DNA from 3 places in the Heliomicrobium gestii genome. Region 1 is predicted to be linked to each of the others. Evidence: predicted binding sites of a transcription regulator. Region 1 holds the regulator's gene; each other region holds the start of a gene.
The links. Region 1 encodes HrcA, which represses chaperone genes, less so after heat shock. Its sites were predicted from a motif close to TGTTAGCACTCNNNNNNNNNGAGTGCTAACA; they were not measured.
Positions count from the first base shown of each region.

Region 2: htpG (molecular chaperone HtpG) is a predicted target of HrcA. The motif match lies at 2,977-3,007, and genes of this name have one in related genera.
Region 3: groES (co-chaperone GroES) is a predicted target of HrcA. The motif match lies at 2,447-2,477, and genes of this name have one in related genera.

Region 1 covers NZ_WXEX01000014.1:45,656-53,895, forward strand. The annotation lists gene prmA (50S ribosomal protein L11 methyltransferase) at 1-15, opposite strand, end outside; gene dnaJ (molecular chaperone DnaJ) at 52-1,176, opposite strand; gene dnaK (molecular chaperone DnaK) at 1,238-3,097, opposite strand; gene grpE (nucleotide exchange factor GrpE) at 3,175-3,882, opposite strand; gene GTO89_RS14660 (TCP-1/cpn60 chaperonin family protein) at 3,879-5,450, opposite strand; gene hrcA (heat-inducible transcriptional repressor HrcA) at 5,535-6,569, opposite strand; gene hemW (radical SAM family heme chaperone HemW) at 6,680-7,933, opposite strand; gene lepA (translation elongation factor 4) at 7,945-8,240, opposite strand, start outside.
Region 2 covers NZ_WXEX01000009.1:65,702-73,941, reverse strand. The annotation lists gene GTO89_RS11465 (restriction endonuclease) at 1-88, opposite strand, end outside; gene GTO89_RS11460 (stalk domain-containing protein) at 334-984, shown strand; gene htpG (molecular chaperone HtpG) at 1,052-2,932, opposite strand; gene GTO89_RS11450 (SLC13 family permease) at 3,138-5,096, shown strand; gene GTO89_RS11445 (SLC13 family permease) at 5,403-7,361, shown strand; gene GTO89_RS11440 (DUF4405 domain-containing protein) at 7,594-7,917, opposite strand.
Region 3 covers NZ_WXEX01000002.1:292,627-300,866, forward strand. The annotation lists gene GTO89_RS03325 (hypothetical protein) at 1-22, opposite strand, end outside; gene groL (chaperonin GroEL) at 319-1,956, opposite strand; gene groES (co-chaperone GroES) at 2,120-2,404, opposite strand; gene GTO89_RS03340 (class I SAM-dependent methyltransferase) at 2,592-3,368, opposite strand; gene GTO89_RS03345 (SMODS domain-containing nucleotidyltransferase) at 3,541-5,388, shown strand; gene GTO89_RS03350 (DUF192 domain-containing protein) at 5,413-5,787, opposite strand; gene GTO89_RS03355 (methyl-accepting chemotaxis protein) at 5,979-7,577, opposite strand; gene GTO89_RS03360 (STAS domain-containing protein) at 7,628-7,996, opposite strand; gene GTO89_RS03365 (chemotaxis protein CheA) at 8,022-8,240, opposite strand, start outside.

The DNA of each region.
Region 1 (8,240 bases):
CTCACGCCATTTCAACAGCGATACACCCTTCCCCGCCGGTTAAGCCGGTCCTCACATGAAGGCGTCTTTCATCTTTTCAAAAAAAGACTTCTCTTTTTCTGACTCAATGTTCTCCGCCTTCAGGGTGCGCCCGAACTCCCGCAGCAATTCCTTTTGTTTATCACTCAACCGGGTCGGCACGGTCACCTTGACCTCGATCCGCTGATCGCCCCGCCCGGTACCCCGGAGCCGCTTGATACCCTTGCCGCGGATGCGGAAGACGGCGCCTGTCTGGGTTCCTTCCGGGATCTTTAGAGATACCTTGCCGTCCAGGGTCGGCACCTCGATCTCTGCGCCCAAAGTCGCCTGGACGAAGTTGATGGGAACCTGACAGATCACATCATCGTTGTCGCGTTCAAAAAAGGTGTGGGGCTGCACTTCAATAAAGACGTAAAGATCGCCCGGCGGTCCGCCCTTATCGCCGGCTTCGCCTTCACCGGTGACGCGGATTCGCGTTCCCGTATCGACGCCGCCGGGCGCCTTGACCTTAATGCGTTTCCGCTTGCGGACCTTTCCCTGGCCGCCGCAGTGGAGACAAGGCTTGCTGATGATCTTCCCGTCGCCGCCACAGGTGGGACAGGTGCGAACCGTCTGCATATTGCCGAGCAGCGTCTTGGCGACGGTGGCTACCCGCCCTGAACCGTTGCAGGTGGTGCAGGTGGTGACCGATGTCCCCGGTTCGGCGCCGCTGCCGCCGCAGACGTCACAGGACTCCAACCGCGGGATGTCGACCTCTTTTTCCACGCCAAAGGCAGCCTCTTCAAAGGTGATGGACAGGTTGAACCGCAGGTCATTCCCCTTCTGGGGACCTCGCCGCTGGCCGCCGCCACCGAAGCCGCCGCCAAAAAACATGTCGAAGATGTCGCCAAAGCCGCCCATGTCCGCTCCGCCTTCGCCAAAACCGCCATACCCGCCGGGGCCGGCATGGCCGAACTGGTCGTAACGGGCGCGTTTCTCCTGATCCGACAGCACCTCATAGGCTTCGTTGATCTCTTTGGTTTTTTCTTCGGCTAATGCTTTGTCGGGGTGGACATCGGGGTGAAATTCCTTGATCAACCGGCGGTAGGCCTTTTTGATCTCCGTCTCCCCAGCGTCCCGCCCAATGCCTAACACCTCATAGTAATCTCGTTTGCTCATCCTTGTCCCCTCCCCCCGGTAAAAGCATCGACAGGGGGGCTAAGCCCCCCGGTCGCCTGAATCAGGATTTTTTCTTATCGTCATCGATGACAGTATAATCGGCGTCGACTACATTGTCATCTTTTTTCTCTTCTCCGCCAAAACCGCCGGGAGCGCCTTCGGGTCCCGCGCCAGGCGCGCCGGCGGCGCCGGCTTGCTGGTAGAGCTTGGTGGACAGTTCATACACGACGGTCGTCAGGGCTTCCGTCTTTTTCTTGATCTCGTCCAGGTCTTTTCCTTCGAGGGCTTTTTTCAGTTCTTCCCTCGCCGCCTCGATTTTTTCCTTATCGGCCGCCTCTACTTTATCGCCCAGGTCTTTCACGGTCTTTTCGGCCTGATAGACCATGGAGTCGGCTTGGTTGCGGATCTCCACTTCTTCTTGACGTTTCCGGTCCTCTTCGGCGTGCAGTTCAGCGTCTTTGACCATCTTTTCGATGTCGTCCTTAGAGAGACCTGTCGAAGCGGTGATGGTGATCTTCTGTTCGTTGCCAGTGGCCTTGTCTTTGGCGCTGACGTGAACAATGCCGTTGGCGTCGATGTCGAACTTGACCTCGATCTGGGGGATGCCGCGCGGCGCCGGAGCGATGCCGCTCAGGTGGAAGCGGCCGAGGGTCTTGTTCTCGCCGGCGAACTTGCGTTCACCCTGCAGGACATGGACCTCGACGGAGGTCTGATTGTCGGCGGCGGTGGTGAAGGTCTCGCTCTTGCTGGAGGGGATCGCCGTGTTGCGCGGGATGAGCACGGTGCAGATGCCGCCGAGGGTCTCGATGCCCAAGGAAAGGGGCGTTACGTCGGCCAGGACGATGCCCTTCACCTCGCCGCCGAGCACACCGGCCTGAATGGCGGCGCCCATGGCAACGACTTCGTCGGGGTTGATGCCTTTGAAGGGTTCTTTGCCCAGGTATTTGCGGATGGCTTCCTGTACGGCGGGGATCCGGCTGGATCCGCCGACGAGGATGACCTTGTCGATGTCTTTCGGTTCCATTTTCGCGTCTCTCAGGGCTTGGCGGGTGGGGCCCATAGTCATTTCGACGAGATCAGCCGTCATCTCGTCAAACTTGGCCCGTGAAAGGGTCATGTCCAAGTGCTGCGGGCCATCGGCAGTGGCGGTGATGAAGGGCAGGTTGATGTTCGTCGACATGACGCCGGACAGCTCGATCTTGGCTTTTTCGGCGGCTTCCTTGAGGCGCTGCATGGCCATCTTGTCGCCGCGGAGGTCGACGCCCGTTTCTTTCTTGAATTCGGCAACCATCCAGTTGATGACCTTTTCGTCGAAGTCGTCGCCGCCGAGGCGGTTGTTGCCGGAGGTCGCTTTCACCTCAAAGATGCCGTCGCCCAGTTCAAGGATGGAGACGTCAAAGGTGCCGCCGCCCAGGTCGTAAACGAGGATGGTGTGGTCTTCGCCTTTGTCGACGCCGTAGGCCAGGGCGGCTGCTGTCGGTTCGTTGATGATGCGCAGGACTTCCAGACCGGCGATGGCGCCGGCGTCTTTGGTGGCCTGGCGCTGGGAGTCGGTGAAGTAAGCGGGAACGGTGATGACGGCCTGGGTGACCGTTTCGCCCAGGTAGGCTTCGGCGTCCGATTTCAGCTTCTGCAGGATCATGGCCGAGATCTCTTGGGGGGTGTAGTTCTTGTCATCGATCTTGACTTTATGATCAGTGCCCATGTGCCGTTTGATCGAAATGATCGTCCGATCAGGGTTGGTGATCGCTTGCCGTTTGGCTACTTGACCGACGAGTCGCTCCCCTGTCTTGGAAAAACCGACGACCGACGGGGTTGTCCGGGCGCCTTCCTTGTTGGCGATGACGACAGACTCGCCGCCTTCCAGCACGGCGACACAGGAGTTGGTTGTGCCGAGGTCGATACCGATAATCTTACCCATGTGCGAAACCTCCTATTTTTCTTTGCCATTTACAGGTTGGCGTGATATTGCTTCTTCTGGGTGATCTATGTTGAAGGCTAGCCGCCCTTGGCCACTTTCACCATCGCCGGCCGAAGGACTTTCGATTTGAAGAGATAGCCTTTTTGCAGCTCCTCCATGATCATCCCGTCGGCGAAACGCTCATCGGCTTCACCGAACATGACCGCCTCGTGGGACTGGGGATCGAAGTCGGCGCCAACGGCTTCCATCGCCTGGAGACCTTCTTTGGTCAGGATATCGGTGAACTGGCGCTCGATCATGGCCACACCGGAAAGCAGATTTTCAGCGGCACCGGCCTTTTCCATGGCCGCTAGGGCGCGCTGGAAGTTGTCCAGAACGGGCAATAGCTTTTTGACGAGTCCCTCGTTGGCGTAGGTGCCCAACTCTTCTTTTTCTTGACGGGTCCGCCGGCGGAAGTTGTCAAAATCGGCCTGGAGGCGGAGATAGCGGTTTTCCCAATCCTGCAACTCCTGTTTGGCCTTATCGAGTTCTTCCCGAGTCTTGGCCACTTCCGAAATGAATCGGCCGAATTCCTCAGCCGCGGCGGCCTGACGCTCCTCCTCAGAAAGGGAAATATCGTCTCCGTCCACTGCGGCCTCTGTCGCTTCATCCTGTGCGACAGCGCCCTTTTCCGGCTGACCGGCGGCCTCCGCAGCCGCTTCCGAAGCGGAACGGTTCACAGCGGCGTTATCCCCGGAGGCTTCCGCGTCTATCTTGTTATGATCCTTTTTCTCTTCGATGGTCACCAGTCTCCCTCCCCACGGTTGCTGCCTGAATCGGGACGTTCTTCCCGTTTTTTAATGATCGTGTCAATGCGCAGGATCGCCTCTGCGACCTCACCGGCGGCTTTCAAGGCGTGCATCTTGACATGGGCCGGATCGATGACCCCGAGTTCCCACATGTCGGCCAACTCGCCATTGTCGCAGTTGATCGAAAGGGTGTCGCTGTTCTGCTCCATCTGAGCGGCGATGACATCGCCCAGCTTCTCCAGGGGATTAAAACCGGCATTGGTGATGATCTGAGAAAAGGGCTTCTTCAGCGCTGCCACGACGCAGTCGAGGCCATAGGCGGCCATCCCGCGCGTCTCACGGCGTACTTCTTCCATCTGACGAGCCACCGCCAGTTCGACAGCGCCGCCGCCGGGAACGAGACCGCCTTTGATGGCCGCCTGCACCGCCGAAGCGGCATCCCTGGCGATGCGCTCCCGCTCGCCGACAACTTCTTCTGTGGCGGCGCCCACGAGGATCGTTGCCACCGGTTTGCCGCTTCCCTGTAGGATACAGAGATGCTCCAGCTTCTCATCGACAACGATGGCGCCTGCCTTGCCCAGGTAGCGGGTCAAATCGGCGGGATCGCGCTTCAGACCTGTGCGCTTGATCGCCCGGGCGCCTGTATGTTCGGCTGCCTTTCTCAACTCCTTGCTGGCAACACGCTGGATGACCAGCACGCCGGCATCGGTGAGGATCTCCTCTGCCATATCTTCCACGCCCCGGTCCACAAGGACCGCCTTGACGCCGAGGGCGACGATTTTGCGGACATTCTCCAGGAATTCCTGCTGTTTTTGACGGTACCAGTTGAAGCCTGCCTCTGTTGCGAGGGCCTCTTCCTCCAGTTCTTCCGGTTCCAGGGCGTCATCGATGATCAGGACGGTGGCGTCCTGAAGCTTCTTCGGCATGTCCTCATTCATGGGCGTCTTATTGATGATCACGCCGGAGAGAACCTGGTTATCGGCGCCTTCACGGGCGCGAATCGTCTCCGAGAGCTTAAAGCCCGATTCGTGGAGCTTCTCTTCACCGACAAGGCGAGCCGCTTCCACAACCAGGCGGGCGATGTCCTGGTGTTCTCGGCCGGCCACAAGGGCCACCTTCTCCAGCATGGGGTCCATGACGCCCCGGACAGGACGGGCATGGCGCTGGAACATCTCGACGGCGTTTTTGACGCCCGCCTTCAACCCTTCGATCACGCGGGACACAGGGACGCCCTTGGTCACCTGGTTGACCCCTTCGTTGATCAGACTTCCGGCCAGCACTGTCGCTGTCGTCGTCCCATCGCCGATCTCGGACTGTTGGGCGCGGGCCATCTTGATCAGCATCCTCGCCGCCGGGTGGTTGACTTCCATCAACTGCAGGATGGTGACGCCATCGTTGGTGATGACCACATCGCCAAACTTGTCGACAAGCATCGTGTCCAGCCCTTTTGGGCCGAGGGTGCCTTCGACGGCGCTGGCAATGGCGCGGATGGCGTTGGCGTTGGTCATCAATGCCGCTAATCGTTCATCCACTTCGGTGTTGTTGCTCACTTGCTTGACACTCAACGCTGATTCCTCCAAGTCTCTTCCGAAAAGGCAGGGAAATAGGGACTTCTTGCGGACAAAAAGCCCCTACCTTTTTCAGAACCTCTAGCGATTGAACATTTTTTTCAGAGCCGCCGAAAGTTGTTCCGTCAAGCCTTCCACCACGGCGATGGATTTGGAGTATTCCATCCGCGTCGGACCGATCAGGCCGATGACGCCGAGGACTTCGCCATCCAACTGGTAGGAAGCGGTGACCATGGAACAGTTGCGAAAACCTTCGTGGCGGTTTTCCGTGCCGATCTTGATGTGGATGCCCTCTTCGGGGTTGTCGTGCATCAACTCGCGCACGGTATGATGTTGTTCTAGTATGCCCAAAAGGGTCTGGAGTTTTTCCACATCTTTGAATTCAGGCTGTTTGAAGATGTTCATGGTGCCCCCCAGAAAGACCCGTTCCTCGCTTTCGCCAAGCAACGCTTCATCGATCAGTTCGAGCGATCGGGAGAGCACCTGTTTTTGCTTCTTCAATGCCTCATTGAGTTCCAAACAGAGGGACGCCCGGACCTGAGCCATCGTCAATCCCTGCAGGCGCTCGTTGATCAACGCCGACACTTTTTGCAGGTCTTCCGGCGTCATCGACTCAGGGATGTCAAGGAGTTTGTTTTCCATGACACCGGCTGAGGTGACGACGACAACGACCGCCTTCGTCGGCATGAGCGGGAAAAAGTGAATCTGCTGAAAGGTCGTCTTCCCCACCTGGGGACCCAGCACGACAGCGGTGTAGTTGGTCAACTTGGCCAGGAGGTTGGTCGTCTGCTGCATGATGCTGTTGACTTCCTGCAGACGCTCCGACATGGCTTGTTGCACCCTCTGGAGTTCCTCCGGATTGAGGGTCTCCCGCTCCATCAGACAGTCAACGAAATACCGGTAGCCGTAATCAGAGGGGATGCGACCGGACGAGGTGTAGGGCTGCTCGATCAGGCCCAATTCCTCCAGGTCGGACATCTCGTTGCGGATGGTGGCAGGACTGACGCCGAGGTCATACTTGCGGGCAATGGTGCGGGAGCCGACGGGTTCCGCCGTGGATACGTAGTCTTGAATAATAGCCCAGAGAACTTTCTGCTTGCGATCATTCATCTGCATCCCGGAACACCTCCCGTTGTTAGCACTCGATGAAGGCGAGTGCTAACCTCTACCGTAAAAAATACCACCGCGAAATTCGCTTGTCAATACTTGGGGAAGTCCGCCGCCTTTCAGTCCAGATAGCGCGCCATGATTTCATTGGCGATCAGATAGGAGCGCGGCGCCAGGGAGATCGTTGTTCCATCATAGTCTATCCACCCCTGGCGGGAGAGATCTGCTGACAGTCTATGCCATTTTTCGAATGTTGTATCGTCCAGGCCGTACTCGCCGGCGACCGCCGTCAGGCTGACGCCCCTCATCGTGCGCAAACCGAGGATGATGGCCTCCTGGGCCGCCACTAGCGCCGATAAACCTTCCTCCTCGATAGGGAGGAAGGTTTCGCCTTTTTGAAAGGCATGAACAAAGGCGCTGCTGTCAGCGGGCCAGGACCAGCGCTGCAGGCCGGCGGCAGAGACGGCGCCGCTGCCAAAGCCGAGGTAGTCGCCTCGCCGCCAGTAGTTTAGGTTGTGGCGGCACTCCCGGCCAGGGCGGGCGAAATTGGACAGTTCGTACTGTGCCAGTCCGGCTGACTTCAGGATCTGACGGGCCGCCTCGTACATCTCCACCTCAAGATCCTCGTCACAGGGATTTGCCAGGCCCCGGTTCATCCACTCAGCCAGAGGCGTTCCCGCCTCAGCTTTGAGGTTGTAGAGAGACAGATGGGCAGGGGCCAAGCCAAGGGCCAATTCGAGGGACAGTCGCCAATCTTCCAGGGTCTGACCGGGGATGCCGTAGATCAGATCGAGGCTGATGTTGTCAATGCCGATTTTGCGGGCCAAAGCGACGGCCTCGGTCACATCGGCAAGGCGCTGCCGGCGGCCCAAGAAGGCGAGCAGGCGAGGCTGAAAGGCCTGCACGCCCAGGGAGATGCGGTTGCAGCCGGCCTCGGCCCAGGAAGCTAATTCTCGCTCATCAACGGTCCCCGGGTTGGCTTCGATGGTGATTTCGGCAGGGGTTTCCGCGCTCCCCCGCCGCTCGTCCAGTCCATAACAGCGCCGCAGGGTCTCCAGGATCTGCGCGCCGGCGGCGCCGGGCAGGAGGGTGGGCGTTCCGCCGCCAAAAAAAACCGTCGCCGGCCCCGATGGGAGGCGGCGGCGCCAATGGCCCGCCTCCCTTTCCATCTGGCCGATGACGGCGTTTCCGTAAGCCATCCGGAATGTTTTATCGGCCGGATGGGAATAAAAATCGCAATAGGCGCACTTGCTGCGGCAGAAGGGGACATGGACGTAGACGCCCCAGCCTGCTCTCAGGTGTTGCGCCGCCGAGAGGGCGTGCCCTCGCTCCGGCAGGTTCTGACGCTCCGTGATGTTCCGGTGATCGCTCATGTTGTTCCGTCCTACTTGTCGATACTCAGGACGGCCATGAAGGCCTCTTGGGGGATCTCCACGTTCCCCACCTGTTTCATCCGCTTTTTGCCCTCTTTTTGCTTTTCCAGCAGTTTGCGTTTCCGGGAGATGTCCCCGCCGTAGCACTTGGCGAGAACGTTTTTGCGGATCGCCTTGATGGTCTCACGGGCGATGACCTTGTTGCCGATGACGGCCTGGATGGGCACCTCAAACATCTGCCGGGGAATGAGGTCCTTCAGCTTGTCGGCCAGCGCCCGGCCGCGGTTATAGGCGCGATCGCGGTGAA
Region 2 (8,240 bases), on a different contig from region 1:
CACCTTTGCCATCGTACTTATTGCGCTGGGTGATGGTGTTGCCGTTGAATTCAAATAGATCTTTGCAAAGGTTCTCAAAAGAGATCAAACATTTCTCCAAGCAGAACAGTGGGTAGTTTCATCGTGATTATGTTCGATTAACCTTGTTGCCCCTATGTCATGTAGCTATTTCTATAAATCGTTGCCTCTTTCCCTTCAAAGCTCAGGCAGATGTGCAAAGGAAATGACGAGATCAAGGAAAACCTGTATTACTGTTAATCCCATTTGTGTTACCATATAACGTAAGAAGGTGTAGCTTCAAGTCAAACACACCAGCATTGGAGGAGATGTTCCATGAACAAAAAACTCCTTTTCGGCTCCATTGCCCTATTGCTCCCCGCATTATCTGCCGGCGTTGTCTATGCAGCGAGCACAGTAAAATTATCGCTCAACTACAAGGACGTCCCACCGGTTGTTCCCTTGCGACTCGACAACGGCCACATCGTCGGTTCTGTGCGGCAGATTGTTGAAGCCATGGGCGGATCCGTCGAATGGGATGAGGCCAAGCAGACCATTTCCATACTGGATCAAAGACAAACTCAAATCCAACAGCTGGAATCGGCGTTGAAACCGGCAGACAAACAGGAGGCGGCGCGGCGTTGGGCCGAGGCGGCCATGCACAGGAACGGCGCACTGCGCTACGCCCTGTTGTCTCCAGAATTAAAGCAGCAGCAGTATGGGGACTATAAGGATTTAAACTGGGTGATCGGGGGCTCCAGCCCTTGGATCGTCAGTTATGAGTTATCGGAGAAACCCGGCAATGACGCCGATACGGCGACCTTCGATATCAGCTATGTCTTGACCGATTCGACCGGTCAAAAGTACCGGTCAAAGGAGAGCATCACCATCAAAAAGTTTACTTACGACAGTCATGACAACTACGCAAACTGGTTCGTGACGAGCGGAAAACTGCCATCGTATGACCTGGATCCGGTTGCAGAATGAACAAAAAGGCGGCCTTTAAGAATCTTCGCTCTTAAAGGCCGCCTTTTCCTTTACGCCATGATTTTGCTTACGCCATGATCTTGCAGATGTTATTGGAGAAGGCAACCGGGTCGTCGACAGGCAGGCCTTCAATCAACAAGGCCTGGTTGTACAAGAGATCCGTGTACAGCGTAAACTTCTCTTGATCCCGCTCCCGCGCCTCTTTTAGCGCCTGGAACACCGCATGGTTGACGTTGATCTCCAACACCTTGTCGGCTTTGACCTCTTGTCCGTTCGGCATGGCTTTGAGCACCTTCTCCATCTCGATGCTCAGTTCGCCTTCGTTGGACAGGCAGACGGGGTGCTGCTTCAGGCGCTTCGACGCCTTGACCGTTTTGACCTTGTCGGCCAGGAGGTCTTTCATCGCCGTAAAGAGTTCCTGGTTCTCCTGTTTTTCCGCATCAGATGCCTCTTTGTTTTCCTCGGCCTCGATGCCCAGGTCGCTGCTCGATACGGACTTGAATTCCTTCTCCTTGTAGCTCCGCAGCATGCGGATGGCGAATTCGTCCACATCGTCGGTGAAGTAGAGGATCTCGTAGCCCTTGTCGGCGACCAGTTCCGTCTGGGGCAGCTTGTCGATGCGCTCGATGGAGTCGCCGGCGGCGTAGTAGATGAACTTCTGGTCCTCAGGCATGCGGGAGACATACTCGTCCAGGGTGACGAGCTTCTTCTCTTTCGACGAGTAGAAGAGCAGCAGGTCTTGCAGCACATCCTTGTGGGAGCCGAAATCGCTGTAGAGGCCGTATTTCAACTGCTTTCCGAAGGATTGGAAGAACTCCACATACTGGTCGCGGTCGTTTTTCAGGAGGTCTTCCAGTTCGCTCTTGATCTTCGACTTGATGTTCTTGGCGATCAGCTTCAGTTGCCGGTCATGCTGCAACAGTTCGCGGGAGATGTTCAACGACAGGTCTTCCGAGTCAACCATCCCTTTGACGAAGCTGAAGTAGTCAGGCAGCAGGTCGGCGCATTTGTTCATGATCAGCACGCCGTTGGCGTAGAGTTCGAGGCCCTTTTCGTACTCTTTCGTGTAGAAGTCAAAGGGCATCTTCTCGGGAATGTAGAGGATGGCTTTGTAGCTGATGGTGCCTTCGGCGTTGATATGGATGTGCCGCAGCGGGCTGTCAAAGCCGAAGTGCTTTTCCGAGTAGAAGTTGTCGTAGTCTTCCTTGGTCAGTTCGCTCTTATTCTTCTTCCAGATGGGCACCATGCTGTTGAGGGTCTGCTCTTCCGTGTACTGCTCGTACTCCTCTTCGCTGCCCTCTTTGAGGCGGGATTTGGTCACGTCCATCTTGATGGGGTAGCGGATGAAGTCGGAGTACTTCTTGATGATCGACTTGATGCGGTACTCTTCCAGGAACTCGTCATAGCTTTCGTCTTCCGTATTCGCTTTGATCTTGAGGGTGATCTCAGTGCCCACCGTGTCTTTCGCACAGGGTTCGATGGTGTAGCCATCGGCGCCCTGGGATTCCCACTTGTAGGCCTGATCGCTGCCTAAGGCGCGGCTGATCACGGTGACCACATCGGAGACCATGAAGGCGGAATAGAAGCCGACGCCAAACTGGCCGATGATGTCGAAGCCGTCTTTTAGCTCATTTTCCTTTTTGAAGGCCAAGGAGCCGCTCTTGGCGATGACGCCAAGGTTCTCTTCCATCTCGGCCTGGGTCATGCCGATGCCGCTGTCGATGATCTTCAGGGTCCGGTTTGGCTTGTCCGCCTCGATTTTAATGAAGTAATCGGCTTGGTTGAAGCTGATCGATTCGTCGGTCAGGGCCTTGTAGTAGATTTTGTCGATGGCGTCACTGGCGTTGGAGATCAGTTCTCTCAGGAAAATCTCCTTATGGGTGTAGATGGAGTTCACCATCAGATCGAGCAGTCTTTTGGATTCCGCTTGAAACTGTTTTACTGTCATCGCGACTCCTCCTCCAGCAATTCGAGCATGTCCTCTTCAGGCGCGATTAGCACTCTCGATGTTTGAGTGCTAATCGCTATATTTTTTTTACCAAATTAAAGGATGGATGTCAACAAAGATTCACCCGGTTATTGTTCTTTTCCAGTGAAATCAAGTAAGATGAGATCGACTCTCTAATTCTGGCGGAAACGGGGGTTTTTTGTCTGTGGATGTCGATCTGCGTTTATTGGAGATGCCCATCTTTTCCGGCTTGGACCGGGTCCACCGGGCAAAGCTGCTGCCGGAGTTTGAGGAGATCCGCTTTCCGGCGGGCCAGATCATCTTTCACGAAGGCGATCGGGGCGATTCCCTATACATCATTATCTCCGGCTCTGTGGTGGTGTATCGCGAACCGGCCCCCGGGCAAGGGCCGCGCATCTTGGCCCGCTATGACGCCAACGATTGTTTTGGCGAGACAGCCCTCTTGGCCGGCGATCCCCGGACCGCCACCGCCAAGACCCTCACTCCCTGCCGGATGGCGCGCCTGTCCAAGGAGCGTTTCGACGATCTGGTGAATCACCATCACCGTGTGGCCATTGATTTTGCCCGGCTGCTGTCGAAACGGTTGGCCATCTATTCCGGTCACAACCGCAAGCTCCACGACGTGATCGCGGCAACGGACATCGATCTCGATGATTTTCCCGAAGCGGCGGTTACGAGCCGCTGGCGCTTGTTTGCCATGTTGCCCCTCCCCTCCGGCGCCGGCGGCGCCGCTTGGCTAGGATGGCTGAAAGAGGCGAAGCCCTTTTGGCTCCTTTCCTCGACGGCCCTGTTGATGACACTGCTGTACTGCCTTCTCCAATCGGCGGGGATGCAAGCCGCCCATATCGCCCTGTTGCTGATCATCACCGCGGCGGCCCTGTTCTGGGCCTATGACTTTTTCTCTCCCCATGCCATCGCTTTATGCCTACCCCTGGCCGCCGTGTTGGTGCACGCCACCAAGCCGGCTGTGGCCTTTTCCGGGTTTTCTCATTCTTCCTGGTTTCTCATCCTCGGCGTTTCGGCGCTCACAGCGGGAATATCGCGCACAGGGCTGATGTACCGGCTGGCGCTGCTGGTGATGAAACGTTTTCCGCCCAACTATGGCGGACAAGCCTTGGCTTGGGCGCTCACAGGCGCCTTGCTGACGCCGGTCATCCCCTCGTCCAACGCCCGCGTGTCCCTGATGACGCCCATGCTGCTCGCGCTCGGCGAAACGCTGCGGCTGCCCGGTTGCGGCAACGCCACCGCCGGCCTGGCCATGAGCTGCCTGCTGGGATTCGGGCACATGTCTTTTCTGTTTCTGAACGGGGCTGCCGTCTGTTACTTGATTCTGGGGTTGATTCCCCACGCCGATGCCCAGTGGATCTCCTATCAGACCTGGCTGATTGATGCGGCGCCGCTGGGCTTGACCTTTTTCATTTTATCCTTTGCGGCGATTTTGCTGCTCTTTCCGCACAAGGAACCGCTGCAGATCCAGCCGGAGATGATCGACGCGCAGCTCACCGTGCTCGGACCATTGACCCGCGAGGAAAAGGTGTGCCTGCTGGCGACCTCCTTTTCCCTCATCGGCTTTCTCACCCAGACGTGGCACCAGATCGACAGCGCCTGGGTCGCCCTGACCAGTTTCCTCATCCTCTATGCCGGGTCTGTGTTGAACGATAAGAGCATCCGCTCCGGCATCGATTGGGGCTTTCTGATCACCTTCGGGTCCATGCTGGGTTTCGGCAACGCCATGAAAGACACCGGTTTGACCGACACCCTGTCCCATATGCTGCAACCGCTGCTGGCGATGGTCATGGGCAATCAGATCGCCTTTTTGTTCGCTGTCGCCCTGTACATCTATCTGCTCCGTTTCGTGCTGCCCATCACGCCGGCCCTGCTCGTGGGCATGTTGACGGTGACGCCGCTCTGTGGCGCCATGCATATCCATCCAATTGTGGTCGGCCTGATCCTGTTGCTGACGAGCAACGCCTGGGTGCTGCCCAACCAAAACGCCATGTACTTTTCCATGCTGGACGGAACCGATGACCGGTTATTCAAGCATGAACAAACACGGGTCTTGTCGATGCTCTATGGCCTGATCTGTTTGATCGCCATCGGCGTTTCGGTGCCCTACTGGGAAATGGTGGGGTTGATCTATTAGCGATCCGCTCAAATAAACATCCCCCTGCGCGATGCCGGTAAGCATCCATGCAGAAGCAAAGGCGAAGCGAGAGCCACCCCGTCAATCCCGGTGGGTTTCGCTTCGTTTTTTTTGCGCGCTGCCGCGCCAGCCGCACAAACAGGACACCCATGGCCGACCCCTTCGAGGCGGGTAAACCGGCGACGGTGTCACCTTCGGGGAGATCGACGCTCCCACTGGCGTTATGTCCGATTCAATCATCACATATGTGTATATATAGTTAAAAATCGCATGGACACCGCCGGCGCCAAAGGAGATGTTTGCCTCGTGGACATTGATGAACGGTTATCCACTATCCCCATCTTCTCGGGCCTGGACCGCATTAACCGGGCGAAACTGTTGCCGGAGTTTGAAGAGGTGCAGTTGCCGGCGGGCTATGTGATCTTTCGCGAGGGCGATCGTGGCGATTCGCTCTATGTGATTCTCTCCGGTTCCGTATCGGTGTACCGTGAACCGCTTCCCGGACAAAAACCACGCCTCCTCGCTCAGTTTGGCGCCAGTGATTGTTTCGGCGAGATGGCCTTGCTGACCGGTGTTCCCCGGACCGCCACCGTGGAGACCGACACGCCTTGCCTGCTGGCCCGCTTATCGAAGGAGCGTTTCGACGACTTGTTATCGAAGCATCACAGCCTGGCCATCGACTTGGCCAAGCTGCTGTCAGAACGGTTGGCCATTCACTCCGGTCATGATGTGGCTCGGGCGAAGGAACAGGCGCTCTCCCCTCGTTCCGCTGGCGTATCTGTAGAAGAAGCGCACCCGCGGCGCCAGCCCCTTTGGTCAACCATTGCGCTGACCTGGTTGTCCCCCCTCGCCCCCTGGCTGCGGCTCCGGAAAAAACAAAAACTGCTGGCTTTACTGATCTTCGTGGTCCTGGTGGAGTCGCTTCTGTCTATCTTCCTTCACTCACTCGGGATGAAGGGTTCCCATATCGCCTTGTTGCAGATCATCGCCGCAGCAGCGTTGTTCTGGTCTGTCGACGTGGTTTCTCCCCATGCCGTCGCGTTGTGCCTGCCCTTGGCCGCCGTCTTGCTGCATGCCGCCACACCCACTGCGGCCTTTTCCGGATTTTCGAACTCCTCGTGGTTTCTGATCCTTGGCGTATCGGCGCTCACGGCAGGGATTTCACGCACCGGGCTGATGTACCGGTTGGCGCTGCTGGTGATGAAGCGCTTTCCGCCCAACTATGGCGGACAAACCCTGGCATGGGCGATCACGGGCATGCTGCTCACACCGGTGATCCCGTCGGCCAACGGCCGGGTGGCGCTGATGACGCCCATGCTGGTCGCGCTGAGTGAAACGCTGCGCCTTCCCGCCGGCAGCAGCGCCTCTGTCGGCTTGGCGATGAGTTGCCTCCTCGGCTTCGGCCACATGTCCTTCCTGTTCATGAACGGCGCGGCCGTCTGTTATGTCGTGCTCGGACTGCTCCCCCAGCCGCTGGCGCAATCCCTCTCCTATCAGACCTGGTTTCTCACCGCCGCTCCCCTGGGCCTCCCCTTTTTTCTCCTGTCGCTCCTGGCGATTCTGTTGCTCTTTCCCTACAAGTCACAACTGGTGATCAAACCCGCCATGATTGAGGCGCAACTGAAGGTCCTGGGCGCCCTGACGGGCGAAGAAAAGGTCTGCCTGTTGGCGACCTCCTTCTCCCTGATCGGCTTTCTGACCCAGTCTTGGCATCGCATCGACGGCGCCTGGGTGGCTCTGACCAGCTTCCTGATTCTTTATGTGGGCGCTGTGCTGACCGATCAAACGATTCGCTCCGGCATCGACTGGGGCTTTCTGATCACCTTCGGATCGATGCTGGGCTTTGGCAACGCCATGAAAGAGGCCGGCTTGACCGATGCCTTATCCCGGTTGTTGCAACCGTTGTTGCAGTCGGTCATGGGCAGTCCCTTGATCTTTTTGTTATCGGTCGCCCTCTATATTACCCTGCTGCGGTTTGTGCTGCCCATCTCGCCCGGTTTGCTTGTGGGCATGTTGACGGTGACGCCGCTCTGCGAGGCCATGGGCCTCAGTCCGCTCCTGGTCGGCCTGATCATGCTGATGGCCTGCAATCCCTGGATCCTGCCGAACCAAAACGCCATCTACTTCACCCTGTTGGACGGAACCGATAAGCGGGTATTTACGCACGGACAGACACGGTCGTTGGCGATCCTCTACGGCATGATCTGCGCGATCTCGATCTGTGTCGCCGAGCCCTACTGGGAGATGCTTGGACTGATTTACTAGGGTTTCCTTGTCGCCGACTTGGGGACAGAAACTAAAAGATAAAGGAAGTCGCAATGAAAAGAGAACAGGACAGGAACGGAAAGGTAAGGAAAGATAATTGAATGGAGTGGAAAAGGAAAAGACCGTCGGTCGAAACTGACGGTCGGAGGGGTAGTTGATCAGATTTGGTTCAACGGGGCGGAATATCGGGTTTTTATTCCTGGGGTTTGAGGATTAGGATTCCTTCGTCAGATCACCGAAAGACCTGTTTGAGTTCAGCCATGAGCGTCTTGAGATTCAGCGCAAAGTGACCGAGAACGAAGGCAACCATCCCAAATCCGAGCCAGATGTGCAGGCCTTTCATGGCCGGCACATTCATCCCCAAGAAGGTCCAGCCTTTGGCAGCGGAAGGGCCATGGGGCGCGACGAACAGGCCGACGCCGGTTACGGTGACGATCAGGCCGAGCAAGGCCAAGGCGGTGGAAAGGATGCCTTTTACTTTCCCTACCGATGAGCGGGTGGCGATTTTGCAATCGGTGCTCACGTGGGGCATCGATGAATTGGTGATGGAACTCATTTGAAAACCTCCCAGATGTTTGTTGTTTTTGTCTGTGAACTAAAGATATCAGACAAAAATGAAATGCATCTGAAAGGTTTGTGTCCTTTTGTTGAACGTTTTAAGAAGAGGCGCCTGTTTATCCCACACGGAACCGCTCGACGGCGACTCGGAGCGCGCCATCCTGCACCGACTCTACCCAGATTATGCGATTTATCGATAAAACATGAGGGCAATGAAAAACGGTGGTCACGGTTTTGCATATACTCTGCAACGCGTAACCACCGTTGATTCCACTATGGTTGGCACGAAGTCGATCTATTTTTATATTTCATCCAAAAAAT
Region 3 (8,240 bases), on a different contig from region 1:
CCCCTCTTTTGTTTCCGTTCATTTTTCTTACCACCTTTTAAAAAGCCCCTACTTTCGTAGGGGCTTTTATTCCCATTAATAGTATACCACTTTTAGTGTGTCTGTTCCACTAATTGGATCGTAAACATGGTTATACGATGTTTGGGTTGCAGTCTTGTACGGCGGGGGAAGATACTCCGATTTCGTGTATAAATGCATTGATATTGTATATGCCGGGCGCACAAAAAAAGAGGGATGCCGACTTGCATCAGCATCCCTCTTGTCTTTCCTCTATCCTTGGGTATGGTCAGGAGAGGCGACCCAGCCTTGCGGCAGGTCTTACATCCCCATGTCCATACCGCCCATGCCGCCCATTCCGGGGGGCATCGCAGGGCCTTCTTTTTTCTCGGGCTTGTCGGCGACGATGGCTTCCGTCGTCAGCAGCATGGCGGCGATGGAAGCGGCGTTTTGCAGGGCCGAACGGGTGACTTTAGCGGGGTCGACGATGCCGGCGCCGATCATGTCTTCATACACCTCGGTGGCGGCGTTGAAGCCTTGGCCGATGGGCAGGGACTTGACCTTCTCGACAACGACGGAGCCTTCGTACCCGGCATTGTTGGCGATTTGACGGAGGGGTTCTTCCAGGGAGCGGCGGATGATAGCCACACCGGTCGCTTGGTCGCCGGCGGGAACTTCCACGCTGTCGAGGGCTTTCTGAATGCTGACCAGAGCGGTGCCGCCGCCAGGGACGATGCCCTCTTCAACGGCCGCGCGGGTGGCGTTCAGGGCGTCTTCGATGCGCAGCTTCTTGTCTTTCAGTTCCGTCTCGGTCGCGGCGCCGACTTGGATGACGGCAACGCCGCCAGCCAGTTTGGCCAGGCGCTCTTGCAGTTTTTCCTTGTCGAACTCGGAAGTGGACTCTTCATGTTGACGGCGGATCTGGGCGATGCGGGCTTTGATGTCGTCGGCGCTGCCGGCGCCGTCAACAAGGATGGTTTCTTCCTTGTTGATGCGGACCTGACGGGCGCGGCCCAGCATGTCGATGGTGGCGCTGTCCAGCTTGATGCCGACTTCTTCAGAAACAACGCGGCCGCCGGTGAGGATGGCGATGTCTTCCAGCATGGCTTTGCGGCGGTCGCCGAAGCCGGGGGCTTTGACGGCGACACAGGTGAAGGTGCCGCGCAGTTTGTTGACGACCAGGGTGGCCAGGGCTTCGCCTTCCACGTCTTCGGCGATGATCATCAGCTGCTTGCCGCTTTGAACGACACGTTCGAGGACGGGCAGGATCTCTTTGATGGAGGAGATCTTTTTATCGGTGATCAGGATGTAGGGCTCGTTGAGGACGGCCTCCATCTTGTCGGGGTCGGTGATCATGTAGGGGGAGATGTAGCCGCGGTCGAAGTTCATGCCTTCGACGACTTCCAGGTCGGTGGTGAAGCCTTTGGATTCTTCGACGGTGATGACGCCGTCTTTGCCGACTTTCTCCATGGCTTCGGCGATCAGGCTGCCGATGGTGGCGTCGCCGGCGGAGATGGCCGCAACCTGAGCGATGGCTTCTTTGCTTTCGACAGGCTTGGAGATGGCTTTGATTTCAGCGACAGCCTTCTCGACAGCCGTTTCGATGCCGCGCTTCAGCACCATGGGGTTGGCGCCGGCAGCGACGTTTTTCATGCCTTCGCGGATGATGGCTTGGGCCAGGATGGTGGCGGTGGTGGTGCCGTCACCGGCCACGTCGTTGGTCTTGGTGGCGACTTCTTTGACGAGCTGGGCGCCCATGTTTTCAATGGGGTTTTCCAGTTCGATTTCTTTGGCGATGGTGACACCGTCATTGGTGATCAGGGGAGAGCCGAATTTCTTCTCCAGAACGACGTTGCGGCCTTTGGGGCCAAGGGTGACACGAACGGCTTCCGCCAGGGTGTTAACCCCTTTTTCCAGAGAACGGCGGGCCTCTTCGTTAAAAACGATCATTTTCGCCATGGGGTTGTCTACCTCCTTAACAGTTCCAGCAGTCATGGTGGGACACGAGCCGTCCGCCGGCGTGAGATTCTGACATGCTCGGCTGTGTAACGCCGGCTGCGGCGACAGGGTCCCATCGGGTTTGCGCTTATAAGTAAAGGGAACGCCTTGAAGTGTGCGTGGATTACAGCTTGGCCAGGATGTCGCGTTCGTTAAGAATCAGGTACTCGGCGCCGTCCAGTTTGACTTCGGTGCCCGAGTATTTGCTGTAGATGACCCGGTCGCCGACAGCCACTTCCAGAGCGGCCCGCTCGCCGTTGTCGAGCAGACGGCCAATGCCCACAGCCACGACTTCGCCTTGCTGGGGTTTTTCTTTGGCGGTGTCCGGCACGATGATGCCGCTGGCGGTTTTTTCTTCCGCTTCGATGGGCTTCAATACAACCCGATCAGCCAAAGGTTTGATGTTCATACGAAACGGTACCCTCCTTCAGATGCTTAGCCTTGTTCTCGTTGTTAGCACTCACCTTGGTCGAGTGCTAACACCCAAGTACTATAATAGGGAGCCGCCCAAAGTGATGCAAACACCATGATCGGTCGTTTGGCTGATTTAGCTCCCGAAATTAAATATTTCCCACACCTTTTGCCAATATACACCTTCATCCTTCTTTTTTGGAGAAACTTCCTTTGCGCAGGCGGGCATAGAGGGACAGGCCGGCGGGAAAGGCGAAGCGCCGCAGCCAGCGGGCTTCGATGCGGTAGAACCGGTCGAGCCATGCCGATACCAGTGGGCTGCCGCCGCCTCGCCGGTCGCTCCCCCAACCCTTCGCGGCGGTCCGGAGCAGGACTGCCGCCGGGAAAATAAAAAAATTCGTGTAGGAGAACCGCTCCACATGCCCGTCCAACGAGGTCAGCAGTCGCCGGAGATCGGCGGCGCTGTAGCGCCGCCGATGGCCCAAGGCGCTGTCATGGCGGCTGAACAGCCAGGGATGAGCGGGCACGGTCAGCAGGAGCAGCCCCCCCGGGCGAAGCACCCGAAAGGCCTCCGCCAAGGCGGCGCCATCGTCGTCAAGATGTTCCAGGACGTCAAGCAGCAAGAGGGCGTCAAAGGTCTCATCGACAAAGGGGAGCCGCTCGGCGCTCCCCTGGTGAACGAAAAATCCGCGGCGGCGCCCTTGTTCGACAGCAGGCCGGCAGGGCTCCACCCCCTCGATGTGACCGAGATCGCCCAGTTCCGCCATCGTTCGCCCGCTGCCGCATCCGATGTCGAGGATGCGCGGCAGGCGGCGTTCCGCTTGAGCGCCCGTTCGGCAAAGCCGCTGGTCCTCTGTGGACAGGGCATCGATCAACTGGTCGCGGATCAGCATCCGTTTGCCGCGGTACCACCAGTGGTCTTCCTCCTCCGCCCACATGCGCCGCTGTTCCTGTTCGTCCATCTTCTGCGCGCCTCCTCACCGTTCTTATGAACCGGAATGGATTTTTCCGGCTGCTCGCCTTCCCGGCAGCAGGGATGGGACAATCAAAGGGAGAAGATCAACCAGATAAATCAACGGACAAAATTAGGATAGAAAAAGATAAATGCCGCATCTAAAATCGGGGGGCTTTCCGATGAACGATCGCCTGTTTCCACAATATAAACAACTGCAAGACTCTGTGGCCCTCTGCAACGTCTTTTTCGATCTTGTCGATTCCACACGGCTCAAGCAGCAGTTGGGGCCCGTTGAAGGCGTAGCCCTCTCCCTCCGCCATAACCAACTCTGCGCCGAGACGGCCGAAGCCTATCAGGGCCAGGTGGTGAAGCACATCGGCGACGCCATTTACGCCGTCTTCCCGAATCCGCTGCCGGCGCTGCTGGCGGCCCTCGATGTGAAATACACCATCCTCAAGGAAAATCTGCCCTTCCAGACGAAAATCGGCCTCTCCTTCGGCCTGGTGACGCCGGTGCGCACCCCTGACGCCGATTACCTGGGGGCCGCCGTCGACATGGCCGCCCGTCTGGCCTCCCAAAGCGCGCCCAATCAGGTGCTGCTCGACGAGTCCACCTTCCAGATCGTCAAATCCCTCTTAAAAAGCCTCGATACGATCATTTTCCGTTTTCTCGGAATCCAGGACCTAAAAGGTCTGTCTTTTACGCCTCTTTATGAACTGTCCCACAGCGACCTGGGCTTTGTCCAGGAACAGAGCGCCTCCTCGGCCCAGCCGTCCCGCTTCTTTACCCAGCCGGCGGCGGCGCAACCGGCGAGCGCTCAGGCCGCCCCCCCTTCCTCCGCCACACCCTCGCCGGGCAACATCGCCGGAAAACTGCTTGCAAAGTTGGCCGGGAATATCAACGCAACCCCGGCGGGCCCTTCCCCCACCGCTTCGACGGGAACCACCGGAGGCGGCTCCCCCACCGGAGCGGCGCGTCGCAGCGCCACGATCCATTCGGTCCCGACCGCCGGCAGTGCCGGTCCCGGCGCTACGGCCGCCTACGGCGCAAATCCTCTGGGGAACGGCGTCACCCCCGTCTCGGCAGCGACGGCCGCCGCTGTTTCTACCGCCACCGCCGGCCTTTCCCCGCTGGTGCAGACCTATCTCGAACCGGTTCCTGTGGCCGATGAGGCCTTCCGGCAGTTTCTGCGCCGAATCAGCTTGAATCGCGAGGATGTCGATCAGGTCTATACGATGCTGCAGAACATGCACTATGCCCTGAAGGATCAGCCTGCTTTGCCGGTGCGGCGGATCCGGCCGGGCGGATCCTTTATGCGCGGAACGATGATCCGCCCGAAAAAGAGCCTGGATCTGATCGTTGAAATCGCGCCGGTCGACGGCGCGACGCCCAATGTGACAGAGGTTCTCGGCCAGATTCGGGCGACCCTGTCGAAGATGGGGTGGAACCGCGATGTGGAAGAACAGGAAACCTGCCTTGTCCTGGGCCATGAGGACAGCTTCCGCATCTCGCCGGTGCTGGCTCTGGTGGAGGAGGAAAAAGAGGCCTATTACCTGCCCAACGGACCCGATACGTGGATTCCCCGCGATCCCCAGGCGCCGGAGCGGTGGATGGCCGAGGCCTTCCGACGGCACGGGCCGAGCTTCCTCGCCCTGATCCGCATCCTGCGGGCCTGGCAGCGCACCAACTGCCGCATCCTGCGGACGTTGCACCTGGAGATGCTCACCGATCTGCTCCTGCGCAAGGTCCGCCTCGAGCCGGGACCGGAAGGGCTATACAACTGGTTTCATTACATCCACCAGATCTTCAGCCAACAGAGAAAACCCTTCCTGGCCGATCCCTCCGACCCCGCCTACTTTGTCGACGGATACCTGATGACCAACGCGGCCGCCTTCAACCAGTTCGGGCGGCTGCTCTCCCACTCGCTCCAGTTGGCCACAGAGGCGGTCAACCTGGCGCAACAAAAGCAATACCTGCTGGTTCAGAACAAGTGGCGGGCGCTCTTGGGGCCCGGATTCGGGGTCTAGATCGGCCGGCAATCATTCGCGCCGCTACGCCGGAGTGAATCGGAGCCTGTGGCCCTTCTGGAGCGCCAACCGGCTCGCTGTGCCCGCCGCCAGTTCCAACGTCGACCATGCGCCTGAGCGACGTCGCCCCAACCGGCCAGGCGGCAACGCTTCGTCCATGTCGACGATCACGCCTTGCCCGTCCAGGTAGAGCGCGTCGATGGAAAATCCCATGCCGACGGTGTGAATCTGGTTGCAGGGGGTCAGCAGCAACCCCCGGTCCGGCGGCAAGACGGTCTCGTCGAGCAGCCCGCGCAGGCGGCGCCAGAAGCTGTCGGCCAGGTCGACCCAGACCGGCAGGAGAAGGCGCGCCGCCGCCCCATGCGGTTCGATCGCCAACTGGTACAGGGGTGTCAGCAAAAACGCTCCCGCCTTTCTTTCGGCCTTGCAAAATGCTCTCTTATCAGGTTATTTCCGGAACAGGCCCTGCGCGACGAGGAAGCGGCACTCCTCGGGCGCACATACAAAGGACCGCGATCGCGCCTCAGCCCTTCGGCTGCGCGCAATCGCGGTCCTTTCCGCTTGCCTATGTGCGGATCATTCCTGGCTTCTTACACCTTGTACTTCGCCGATCCCGTCTGCAGTTCTGTCGCCAGCGCGGACATGGCCTCGATGGCGCTGGCCGTTTCCTGGGCGCCGGCGGAAGACTCTTCGGCGATGGCCGCCACATTCTGGACCGCCCGCGACGCCTGCTCCGTCGTCGCCGCCTGCTCTTCGGCGGCGGCGGCGATTTCGCCCACCTCGGTGGCCGTCTGTTTGACCTGTTCCTTGATGTTCTGGAAGGACGCCCCCGCTTGTTGCGTCAACTCGCGGCCGCTCTCAGTCGCTTCGACGGCGCGCGCCGTCACCTGCTGGATCTGTTTGATCAGGCTGCCGATCTCTTTGGTGGCTGATCCAGACCGCTCAGCCAGCTTGCGCACCTCGTCGGCGACGACAGCGAATCCTTTGCCGGCGTCTCCGGCCCGGGCCGCCTCAATAGCGGCGTTGAGGGCCAAGAGGTTGGTCTGGGCGGCGATGTCGTCGATCATCTCGACGATCTCGCCGATCTTCTCAGAGTTCTGGCCGAGCACCATCACGTTTTCTGCGATCGCGTCCATGCCCCGGACGGTGTCGTCGATGATCTTGCCGCCCTCCATGGTGGCGCTCGTCGTCGCCTCCGAGGAAAGGGCCGCTTTTTGAGCCGATGTGGCGACCTGAGTGGCCGCCCCAGCCATGTCGTTCATCATCGACGAGAGGCTCTGGGCTTCCTGGGCCTGAGACTGGGCGCCGCTGGCCAACTGCTGGGACGAGGCGGAAATCTGCTCGCTCGACGCGGCCACCGACTGGGCGCCCGACTGCACATGCTTGACAAAATCGCGCAGGTTGTCAACCATCTGATGAATAGACCGGGACAGGGAAGAGATCTCGTCGCTGCCATCGGTGCTGTCCACGTTTTTCGTCAAATCGCCTCTGGCGATCGCGCCAGCCAGCTGCTCCAATTCACCGAGTGGTTTCGACAGGCTGCGAGCCAGCACAAACCCCAGGGTCAAAGAGAGAAGAAAAGCGGCGATGATAGCGACGACGGTGACCATCCGGGTCGTCCCATAGGCCTCATCGGATTTCTTTTTCGTTTGCTCCGACATATCGGCTTGATACTGGAGCAGTCTCTCCAGCTTGTCATCCAAATCGCCGGCGATCTTCCGTCCCTCCGTATGGGCGATCATGATGGCTTTGGCGTTTCCTTCCGCTGTCGCGAGCGAACTCGCCTGGACGACCCGTTGCGCCACTTCCCGATAGCTGTTCCAGGCGCTCTGGACGTCCGCCAACATGCGTTTTTCGTCGGCTGACTTTTCCGTGCCATCGTATTTTCGCAACTCCTGCTCAAAAACACTGGCATACTCTTTCGTCTTCGCTTCCCAATCGTTCAGGTCTTGCCGATCCGTAGAGATGATATGGTTGTACACAGCCACCCGGTATTGCTGCAGTTTCGCCTTGGCTTCGCCGAGGTAACGGATCGGCAGCAATGCGTTGCTGTACATGCTGTCCATTTCCGCTTTTTCGTTGCTCAAGCTGGATAACCCGTAAACACCTACGGAAGCCGCGATCAAACAGGAGATCAGGATCACCAGAAGAATCCGGGTGCCCACCTTCATGTGCGAAAGCATTCTCATTCACTAGCCCTCCTTTTAACTTCGGATCTCGTTTCTTTTGCGGTCCTCGCTTACATGTCTGACGGGGACTCCGATTCTTCACCGGGCCGTGAGAGTTTGGTCACCGCTTCCTCTTCGGACTCGACGATGGGAAGCAATTTATCCAGGCGGGTGATTTCGAGCACCTGGCGCACAGACTGGGAGATGTTGCAAATCGTCAAAAGGCCGCCTTTTTCCCGGTAGTGCTTGTATATAAATATCAGATTGCCGATCGCTTCACTGGTAAGGAAGCTGACGCCAAGGTTGACGACCAGGCGCTTGTTCTCCGGTGGAAGCTGGGAAAGGGATTCTTTGATCCGGTGAGCGTCTCCGACGCCGATGCTGCCATAAAAGCGAATGATGACCACGTCGCCCCGTTCTTTGATCTCATACTCCAACACTGCGGCTCACCCCTTTTTCTCAATTTTACCCCCGATCACCCACCCCCCGGCGGAAGATAGCGCCGATATTGAGGATGAGACTGACGCGCCCATCGCCCAGGATGGTGGCGCCGGCGAAATGCTCCAGATCAAGCCAGGGCGCTTTGATGGATTTGATGACGATCTCTTTCTTGCCGATCAGCGAGTCCACTTCCAATCCCATACGGCGCTCGGCCAGGCCGACCACCACCACGGAGCGGTACTT